One region of the Streptomyces sp. NPDC005496 genome, then DNA from elsewhere that is predicted to be linked to it. Evidence: predicted binding sites of a transcription regulator. Region 1 holds the regulator's gene; the other holds the start of a gene.
What was found. The regulator HrcA, encoded in region 1, represses chaperone genes, less so after heat shock. The targets are predictions, from matches to a motif close to TTNGCACTCNGNNNNNCNGAGTGCNAA.
Positions count from the first base shown of each region.

Region 2: a site for HrcA is predicted at 1,868-1,894, ahead of groES (co-chaperone GroES). Genes of this name have one in related genera too.

Region 1 covers NZ_JBIAJQ010000002.1:424,369-428,779, forward strand. Annotated here, with positions in the region: gene ACFYQQ_RS06475 (nitronate monooxygenase) at 1-240, opposite strand, end outside; gene dnaJ (molecular chaperone DnaJ) at 377-1,513, opposite strand; gene hrcA (heat-inducible transcriptional repressor HrcA) at 1,514-2,530, opposite strand; gene ACFYQQ_RS06490 (MBL fold metallo-hydrolase) at 2,735-3,469, shown strand; gene ACFYQQ_RS06495 (DUF3097 domain-containing protein) at 3,516-4,319, shown strand.
Region 2 covers NZ_JBIAJQ010000003.1:835,681-840,091, reverse strand. Annotated here, with positions in the region: gene ACFYQQ_RS12355 (polysaccharide deacetylase family protein) at 16-987, shown strand; gene ACFYQQ_RS12350 (polysaccharide deacetylase family protein) at 1,037-1,813, shown strand; gene groES (co-chaperone GroES) at 2,039-2,347, shown strand; gene groL (chaperonin GroEL) at 2,459-4,087, shown strand; gene ACFYQQ_RS12335 (SDR family NAD(P)-dependent oxidoreductase) at 4,215-4,411, opposite strand, start outside.

The DNA of each region.
Region 1 (4,411 bases):
GGCCGGGTCCGTGTGCTCCTGCTGCGGCATGAAGAGGTTCACGCCGAAGGGACGGCCGGTGAGGCCGCGCAGCTGCTTGATCTCCTGGTACATGCCGTCGGCCGTCTTGTACCCGGCGGCGAGGAAGCCGAGCCCGCCGGCCTCGGAAACGGCGGCGGCCAGCAGCGGCACGGAGACACCGCCCGCCATGGGGGCCTGCACGATCGGACACCGAAGGAGATCGGTCAGCGCGGAGGACATGACGGCATGTTGTCACGTCCTCCGTACAAGTCCGAATCCGGCCGTCCGCCGGGCACAGGCCACCGGAATGTGCCTCTCCGGGCGGCCCGCGCGGGCACCGCGGGCGCCCGGTCCGGGCAGCCCGCGCGCTCCGGCGTCAGCGTCCGTTGAAGGCGTCCTTCAGCCGGGAGAACAGGCCCTGCTGGCCGGGCTGGAACTGGCCGGTGGGCCGCTCCTCGCCGCGCAGCTTGGCCAGTTCGCGCAGCAGACGCTCCTGCTCCGGGTCCAGCTTGGAGGGGGTCATGACCTCGACGTGGACGATGAGGTCGCCCCGGCCGCCGCCCCGCAGGTGCGTGATGCCGCGGCCGTGCAGCGGGATCGACTGGCCGGACTGGGTGCCCGGTCGGATGTCGACCTCCTCCAGCCCGTCCAGGGTCTCCAGGGGCACCTTCGTGCCGAGGGAGGCTGCGGTCATGGGGAGGGTGACCGTGCAGTGCAGGTCGTCGCCGCGCCGCTGGAACTGCGCGTGCGGCAGCTCGTGGATCTCGACGTAGAGGTCACCGGCGGGGCCGCCGCCGGGGCCGACCTCGCCCTCGCCCGCGAGCTGGATCCGGGTGCCGTTGTCGACACCGGCCGGGATCTTCACCGTGAGGGTGCGGCGCGAGCGCACGCGCCCGTCGCCCGCGCACTCCGGGCACGGCGTCGGCACGACCGTGCCGAAGCCCTGGCACTGGGGGCAGGGGCGGGAGGTCATGACCTGGCCCAGGAAGGACCGCGTGACCTGGGACACCTCGCCGCGACCGCGGCACATGTCACAGGTCTGCGCGGAGGTCCCGGGGGCCGCGCCCTCGCCGCTGCAGGTGGTGCACACCACGGCCGTGTCGACCTGGATGTCCTTGGTGGTGCCGAAGGCCGCCTCGTCGAGGTCGATCTCCAGCCGGATCATGGCGTCCTGGCCGCGGCGCGTGCGCGACCGGGGGCCCCGCTGCGACGCGGTGCCGAAGAACGCGTCCATGATGTCCGAGAAGTTCCCGAACCCGCCGGCGCCGAAGCCGCCCGCGCCCCCGCCGCCACTCTGCGAGAGCGGGTCACCGCCGAGGTCGTAGACCTGCTTCTTCTGCGGGTCCGACAACACCTCGTAGGCGGCGTTGATCTCCTTGAAGCGCTCCTGCGTCTTCGGATCGGGATTGACGTCCGGGTGCAGCTCGCGCGCGAGCCTCCGGAACGCCTTCTTGATCTCGTCCTGGGACGCGTCGCGGCGCACGCCGAGTACGGCGTAGTAGTCCGTGGCCACTTACGACTCCGCCAGGATCTGTCCGACGTACCGTGCCACTGCGCGTACCGCTCCCATCGTTCCCGGGTAATCCATGCGGGTCGGTCCGACCACGCCGAGTTTTGCGACTGCCTCGCCGCCCGAACCGTAGCCGACCGAGACCACGGACGTGGAGTTGAGCCCCTCGTGGACGTTCTCGTGACCGATCCGTACGGTCATGCCCGAATCCGTCGACTCGCCGAGCAGCTTGAGGAGCACGACCTGCTCCTCCAGGGCTTCGAGGACCGGCCGGATCGTGAGGGGGAAGTCGTGTCCGAAGCGGGTGAGATTGGCGGTGCCGCCGATCATCAGCCGCTCCTCGTTCTCCTCGACGAGCGTCTCCAGCAAAGTGGAGAGCACCGTCGCGACCGTACCGCGGTCCTCCGTCTCGAAGGCCTCCGGCAGATCCTGCACCAATTGCGGCACGTCCGCGAAACGGCGGCCCGCGATCCGGCTGTTGAGCCGGGCCCGCAGATCCGCCAGGGACGTCTCGCCGAAGGGCGCGGGGCAGTCGATCATGCGCTGCTCGACCCGGCCGGTGTCCGTGATGAGCACCAGCATGACGCGGGCCGGGGCCAGCGAGAGCAGTTCCACGTGCCGCACCGTCGAACGGGTCAGCGAGGGGTACTGGACGACGGCGACCTGCCGGGTGAGCTGCGCGAGCAGCCGCACCGTGCGCCCCACGACGTCGTCGAGGTCGACGGCGCCGTCGAGGAAGTTCTGGATGGCGCGGCGCTCGGGCGCGGTCATCGGCTTGACGCCGGCGAGCTTGTCCACGAACAGCCGGTAGCCCTTGTCGGTGGGGATGCGCCCGGCACTGGTGTGCGGCTGGGCGATGTACCCCTCGTCCTCCAGGGCGGCCATGTCGTTGCGGACGGTGGCCGGGGAGACGCCCAGCCGGTGGCGCTCGGTCAGCGCCTTGGAGCCGACCGGCTCCTCCGTCCCGACGTAGTCCTGGACGATGGCGCGCAGCACCTCGAGCCTGCGTTCACTGAGCATCGCGCACACCTCCAGCTGTCGGCACCTTGGTCGTCGCGGTCTTCGTCCTGGCACTCAGCGCGTGCGAGTGCCAGCGTTCCCCGGGCCAGTGTACGGCGGTGAGGTACGGCCCCGGCAAGGGCGGGCCCGTGACGCCCCGCCACGGTGTACGGACGTGTCCCGCCATGTCGCGCCGTCGTACCCCCTTGCCGCTAGCGTCTCCGTGTGACGGTGACTTGGGAAGAGGCGGGATGGGAGCAACTCGCCCCGCACGCCGGGCGGTGCCGGCTCCCGGGCTGGGACTGCACCGCGGGGCTCGTGGTGGGCGAGGGGGCGGCCCTCATGATCGACGCGGGGTCGAGCCTCGCGGAGGGCGCGCGGCTGCGCGCCGAGGCGGGCCGGCTCCTGGGACCTGAGCGGCGTGTGACGCACCTCGCACTGACGCATCCGCACTTCGACCACGTCCTCGGGGCCGCCGCCTTCTCCGGGGTGGAGGTGTTCGGCGCGGTGGGCCTGGACACCGCCCTCGCCCACGGACGCGAGGAACTGCGCGCCGACGCCGTGAGCAACGGCCTGGACCCGCGGGCGGCGGCGGAGGCGGCGGACCTGCTCGTCCGGCCCCGCCACCTCGTCTCCGGCGAGTGGACGCTGGGTCTCGGCGGCGGCACGCAGGTCCTGCTGGCGAACGTGGGCCCCGGGCACACGGCGTACGACCTCGTGGTGCTCGTGCCCGGCACCGACGGACGGGAGGTGGTGTTCTGCGGCGACCTCGTGGAGGAGTCGGGCGAGCCGCAGGCCGGTCCGGACGCCGTCCCGTCCCACTGGCCGGCGGCGCTGGACCGGCTGCTGGACCTCGGCGGCGAGGACGCGGTGTACGTGCCGGGCCACGGGGCGGCGGTGGACGCGGCGTTCGTCCGGGCCCAGCGGGACGCGCTGGCCGCCCGCTTCGGCGTGTCGTAGGCGCGGGCGGGCACTTCGGCGCGCGTCTTCTCCTATCGTCATCCGAATGCGCCAGTACTCTCCGGACCTGACCCCGCCGTGGAAGAAGCCCAAGCCCGTGCCCGAGGTCCCGGCCGACCCCGGTCTGGTGGTGGAGGAGCCCGGCACCGGTTTCTGCGGCGCGGTGATCCGCTGCGAGGCGGGCACGGTGACGCTGGAGGACCGCTTCGGCAAGCACCGGGTGTTCCCGATGGAGCCGCGCGGCTTCCTGCTGGAGGGCAGGGTGGTCACCCTGGTGCGGCCCGCCGCCGGACCGGCCCGCCCCAGCCGCACCGCCTCCGGTTCGGTCGCCGTGCCCGGCGCCCGCGCCCGCGTGGCCCGGGCCGGCCGCATCTACGTCGAGGGCCGGCACGACGCCGAGCTCGTCGAGCGGGTCTGGGGCGACGACCTGCGTATCGAGGGCGTCGTCGTCGAGTACCTGGAGGGCGTCGACGACCTCCCCGCGGTGGTGGAGGAGTTCGGGCCCGGTCCGGACGCCCGGCTCGGGGTCCTGGTCGACCACCTGGTGCCCGGTTCGAAGGAGTTCCGGATCGCCGAAGGGGTCACGAGCGAGTACGCGCTCGTCGTGGGCCACCCCTACATCGACATCTGGGAGGCCGTGAAGCCGTCCTCCGTCGGCATCGCCGCCTGGCCCCGGGTACCGCGCGGGCAGGACTGGAAGACCGGCGTCTGCCGCGCCCTCGGCTGGCCCGAGAACACGGGCGCCGCCTGGCAGCACATCCTGTCCCGGGTCCGCTCCTACAAGGACCTGGAACCGGAACTCCTCGGCCGCGTCGAGGAACTGATCGACTTCGTCACGGCACCGGAGTAGCGCCGCGCCCGGCACGGCACGGCACGGCAAGGGGTCCGAAGGCAGACGCCAGCCCGGCCGACGGCTGGAGGACGGGGGCAGACCTCAGCCGC
Region 2 (4,411 bases), on a different contig from region 1:
CGAGGATCCGGCACCATGCGACCAGTACGACAAAATGACGGAAATCGCACGGAGCGGACGCTGTTTTGTGGTGCGGCGCTGCGCGGTGCGGCAACCGCCGGGAGGGCGCTGCGCGGGGTCCGGGGCGGTCTCCTCGTGCTCACCGCCGCCGTGCTCGCCGCCGGGTGCGCGGACGCGGGCTCCGGCGTGCGCCCGGCCTCCGGGCAGCAGCCACTGAACGCCCCGCCCGCCCGCGCGCTGGACGCGTACGCCTCGAAACTGCGCGCCGCGCACGCCGCGCGGGTCGCCGCCGCCAAGCGCTGGGGGCTCGCCCGGACACCGCTGACCGCGCCGCCGGCGCCGGAGAAGAAGCCGGTGATCGGCACCCGCAAGGGCTTCGAGGTCGACGGCCAGGACGAGCTGCCGCCCGTCTTCACCACCGTCCCCACCAAGGACAAGGTCGTCTTCCTCACCATCGACGACGGAGCCGAGAAGGACCCCGCGTTCCTGAGGATGACGAGCGAGCTGAAGATCCCGTACACCGCCTTCCTCAGCCACTACCTGGCGAAGGAGGACTACGGCTACTTCAGGAGGATGCAGGCCGGGGGCGTCGGCCTGAACAACCACACGCTCCACCACCCGTATCTGCCGAACCTGTCGTACAAGCAGCAGAAACGGGAGATCTGCGGGATGCAGGACACCATGGAGAAGCAGTTCGGCAAGCGCCCGACGCTCTTCCGGCCGCCCTACGGCAACTACAACGAGGACACCCTGCGCGCCGCCCGCTCCTGCGGGATCAAGGCCGCCCCGCTGTGGAACGAGGAGGTCTTCCCCGACCACTGGGACTACCGCGAGTGGGACCGGTCCCTGCACCCCGGCGACATCGTGCTCACCCACTTCCGGGGCCGCGAGGACTGGAAGGGCACCATGCCCGACATGCTCCGCCGCTTCCTGAAGAAGGTCACGCACGAGGGGTACGCCGTGGCGCGGCTGGAGGACTACCTGTGAGGAGCGCGATCCGCCCGGCGGCCCGTCCCGCGCGATCGGAGCACCGGCGGTGACCGGGCGGACGCGCACCCTGCTCGGCACGCTCCTGGCCTGCGCCCTGCTGACCGGCGCCACCGGCTGCGCCCAGTCCGTCGACCCGATCGAGCGGCTCGGCAAGAAGGCGGCGCAGCGCGTGCGCCCGCACGGACAGCAGGGGCCGCCCGCCGGCGTCCACCGCCGCCAGGGGCAGCCGGCGGCCCCGCTCGACCCCGGCCCGCTGCCGCCCGGCGGGACCGGCGACCCGGCGCTGCCGCCGGTCGTCGACCGCGTCGCCACCCGCGACAAGGTGGTCTTCCTGACCTATGACGACAGTGCCGAGCGCGATCCGCGGTTCGCCGCCATGGTCCGCGAGCTCCGGCTGCCGGTCAGCATGTTCCTCACCGACCGGGTCGTCGGGCCGGGGTACGGGCAGTTCGCCCGGCTGCGGGCGGTCGGCGTGAGCGTGCAGAACCACACGCTCGACCACACCTCCCTGCGCGGCCTGCCGTACGCGGGCCAGCGCGCCGAGATCTGCGGCCAGCAGGACAAGCTCAAGGAGCGCTTCGGCGTCCGGCCCCGCCTGCTCCGCCCGCCGTACGGCACCTACGACGCCACCACCCTGCGCGCCGCCGCCGACTGCGGGATCTCGGCCGTCGTCCTCGGCCGCGAGCCCGGCCCCGGCCGCCTGCGCCCCGGCGACATCCTCCTCGGCACCGACGAGCCCGACCTCGCCGCGACGACCACCCGCCTGCTGCGGCGCATCCGGGCCCAGGGCCTCACCCCGGCCCGACTGGAGGACTACCTGTAGGGGCTCCGGGGGGTCACCCGCGGGGTGGGAATCCGACGCCGCGCCGCCGCCCGTTTGGCACTCCGCTTGACCGAGTGCTAATCGCGGTCATAGTCTCTGGTCTGGCACTCCCCCCTGGAGAGTGCCAATAGCGACGGGCAGGTCCGGCACCCGCGACGACGGATCCACCTGGTCGCCACCTCAGACAGTTAACCCCGTGAGATCTCCGAAGGGGGAGGTCGGATCGTGACGACCACCAGCTCCAAGGTTGCCATCAAGCCGCTCGAGGACCGCATTGTGGTCCAGCCGCTCGACGCCGAGCAGACCACCGCCTCTGGCCTGGTCATCCCGGACACCGCCAAGGAGAAGCCCCAGGAGGGCGTCGTCCTGGCCGTGGGCCCGGGCCGCTTCGAGAACGGCGAGCGCCTGCCGCTCGACGTGAAGACCGGCGACATCGTGCTGTACAGCAAGTACGGCGGCACCGAGGTGAAGTACAGCGGCGAGGAGTACCTCGTCCTCTCGGCTCGCGACGTGCTCGCGATCATCGAGAAGTAGTTCATCCCAGTTTTGCAGTGAGCTGCGCCCCTGGCCCCCGCGACCTAATCAGCCGGGCGCTGGGGGCGCAGTTCGTTTCTCCCAAGTTTTCCGAGAGGGCTGAATCGCTCCATGGCGAAGATCCTGAAGTTCGACGAGGACGCCCGTCGCGCCCTTGAGCGCGGCGTCAACAAGCTTGCCGACACGGTGAAGGTGACGATCGGCCCCAAGGGCCGCAACGTCGTCATCGACAAGAAGTTCGGCGCCCCCACCATCACCAACGACGGCGTGACCATCGCCCGTGAGGTCGAGGTCGAGGACCCGTACGAGAACCTCGGCGCCCAGCTGGTGAAGGAGGTGGCGACCAAGACCAACGACATCGCGGGTGACGGTACGACCACCGCCACCGTGCTGGCCCAGGCGCTCGTACGCGAGGGCCTGAAGAACGTCGCCGCCGGCGCGTCCCCCGCCCTGCTCAAGAAGGGCATCGACGCCGCCGTCAAGGCCGTGTCCGAGGAGCTGCTCGCGACCGCCCGCCCGATTGACGAGAAGTCCGACATCGCCGCCGTCGCCGGTCTGTCCGCCCAGGACAGCCAGGTCGGCGAGCTCATCGCCGAGGCGATGGACAAGGTCGGCAAGGACGGTGTCATCACCGTCGAGGAGTCCAACACCTTCGGTCTGGAGCTGGACTTCACCGAGGGCATGGCCTTCGACAAGGGCTACCTGTCGCCGTACATGGTGTCCGACCAGGAGCGTATGGAGGCCGTCCTCGACGACCCGTACATCCTGATCCACCAGGGCAAGATCTCCTCGATCCAGGACCTGCTGCCGCTGCTGGAGAAGGTCATCCAGACCAACTCCTCGAAGCCGCTGCTGATCATCGCCGAGGACGTCGAGGGCGAGGCCCTGTCGACCCTGGTCGTGAACAAGATCCGCGGCACGTTCAACGCCGTCGCGGTCAAGGCCCCCGGCTTCGGCGACCGCCGCAAGGCGATGCTCGGCGACATGGCCACCCTCACCGGTGCCACCGTCATCGCCGAGGAGGTCGGCCTCAAGCTCGACCAGGTCGGCCTGGACGTGCTCGGCACCGCCCGCCGCGTGACCGTCACCAAGGACGACACCACCATCGTCGACGGTGGCGGCAACTCCGAGGACGTCGTCGGCCGGGTCAACCAGATCAAGGCCGAGATCGAGGCCACGGACTCCGACTGGGACCGCGAGAAGCTCCAGGAGCGCCTCGCGAAGCTGGCCGGCGGCGTGTGCGTGATCAAGGTCGGCGCCGCCACCGAGGTGGAGCTGAAGGAGAAGAAGCACCGTCTGGAGGACGCCATCTCCGCGACCCGCGCCGCGGTCGAGGAGGGCATCGTCTCCGGTGGTGGCTCCGCGCTCGTCCACGCCGTGAAGGTCCTGGAGGGCAACCTCGGCAAGACCGGCGACGAGGCCACGGGTGTCGCGGTCGTCCGCCGCGCCGCCGTCGAGCCGCTGCGCTGGATCGCCGAGAACGCCGGCCTGGAGGGCTACGTCATCACCTCCAAGGTCGCCGAGCTCGACAAGGGCCAGGGCTTCAACGCCGCGACCGGCGAGTACGGCGACCTGGTCAAGGCCGGCGTCATCGACCCGGTCAAGGTCACCCGCTCCGCCCTGGAGAACGCGGCGTCCATCGCCTCCCTGCTCCTCACGACCGAGACCCTGGTCGTCGAGAAGCCGGCCGAGGACGAGGGCGACGCGGGCCACGGTCACGGTCACGGCCACTCCCACTGAGGCCATTAGCGCACCGAGGCGGCTCTCCTCCCCCGCGGGGGAGGAGCGGCACACCTTCCGGAAGCCTCCCTCTCCCCGTCCGGGGCGAGGGAGGCTTCCTCCGTTCCGGCGGGCGGCCGGTCCGGGCTCATGACCAGGCGATCTCGCCGTGCCGCGAGACGAAGCGTCCGGTGCCGGCGCCGGGCCCTTCGGTGGCGAGGGCCACGATCGCGTCCGTGCCCTCGGTGACGGTCTGCGGGCCGCTGTGCCCGTTGAGGTCGGTCGCCGTGTAGCCGGGGTCGGCGGCGTTGACACGGACGCCCTCGAGCGCCTTGGCGTACTGGG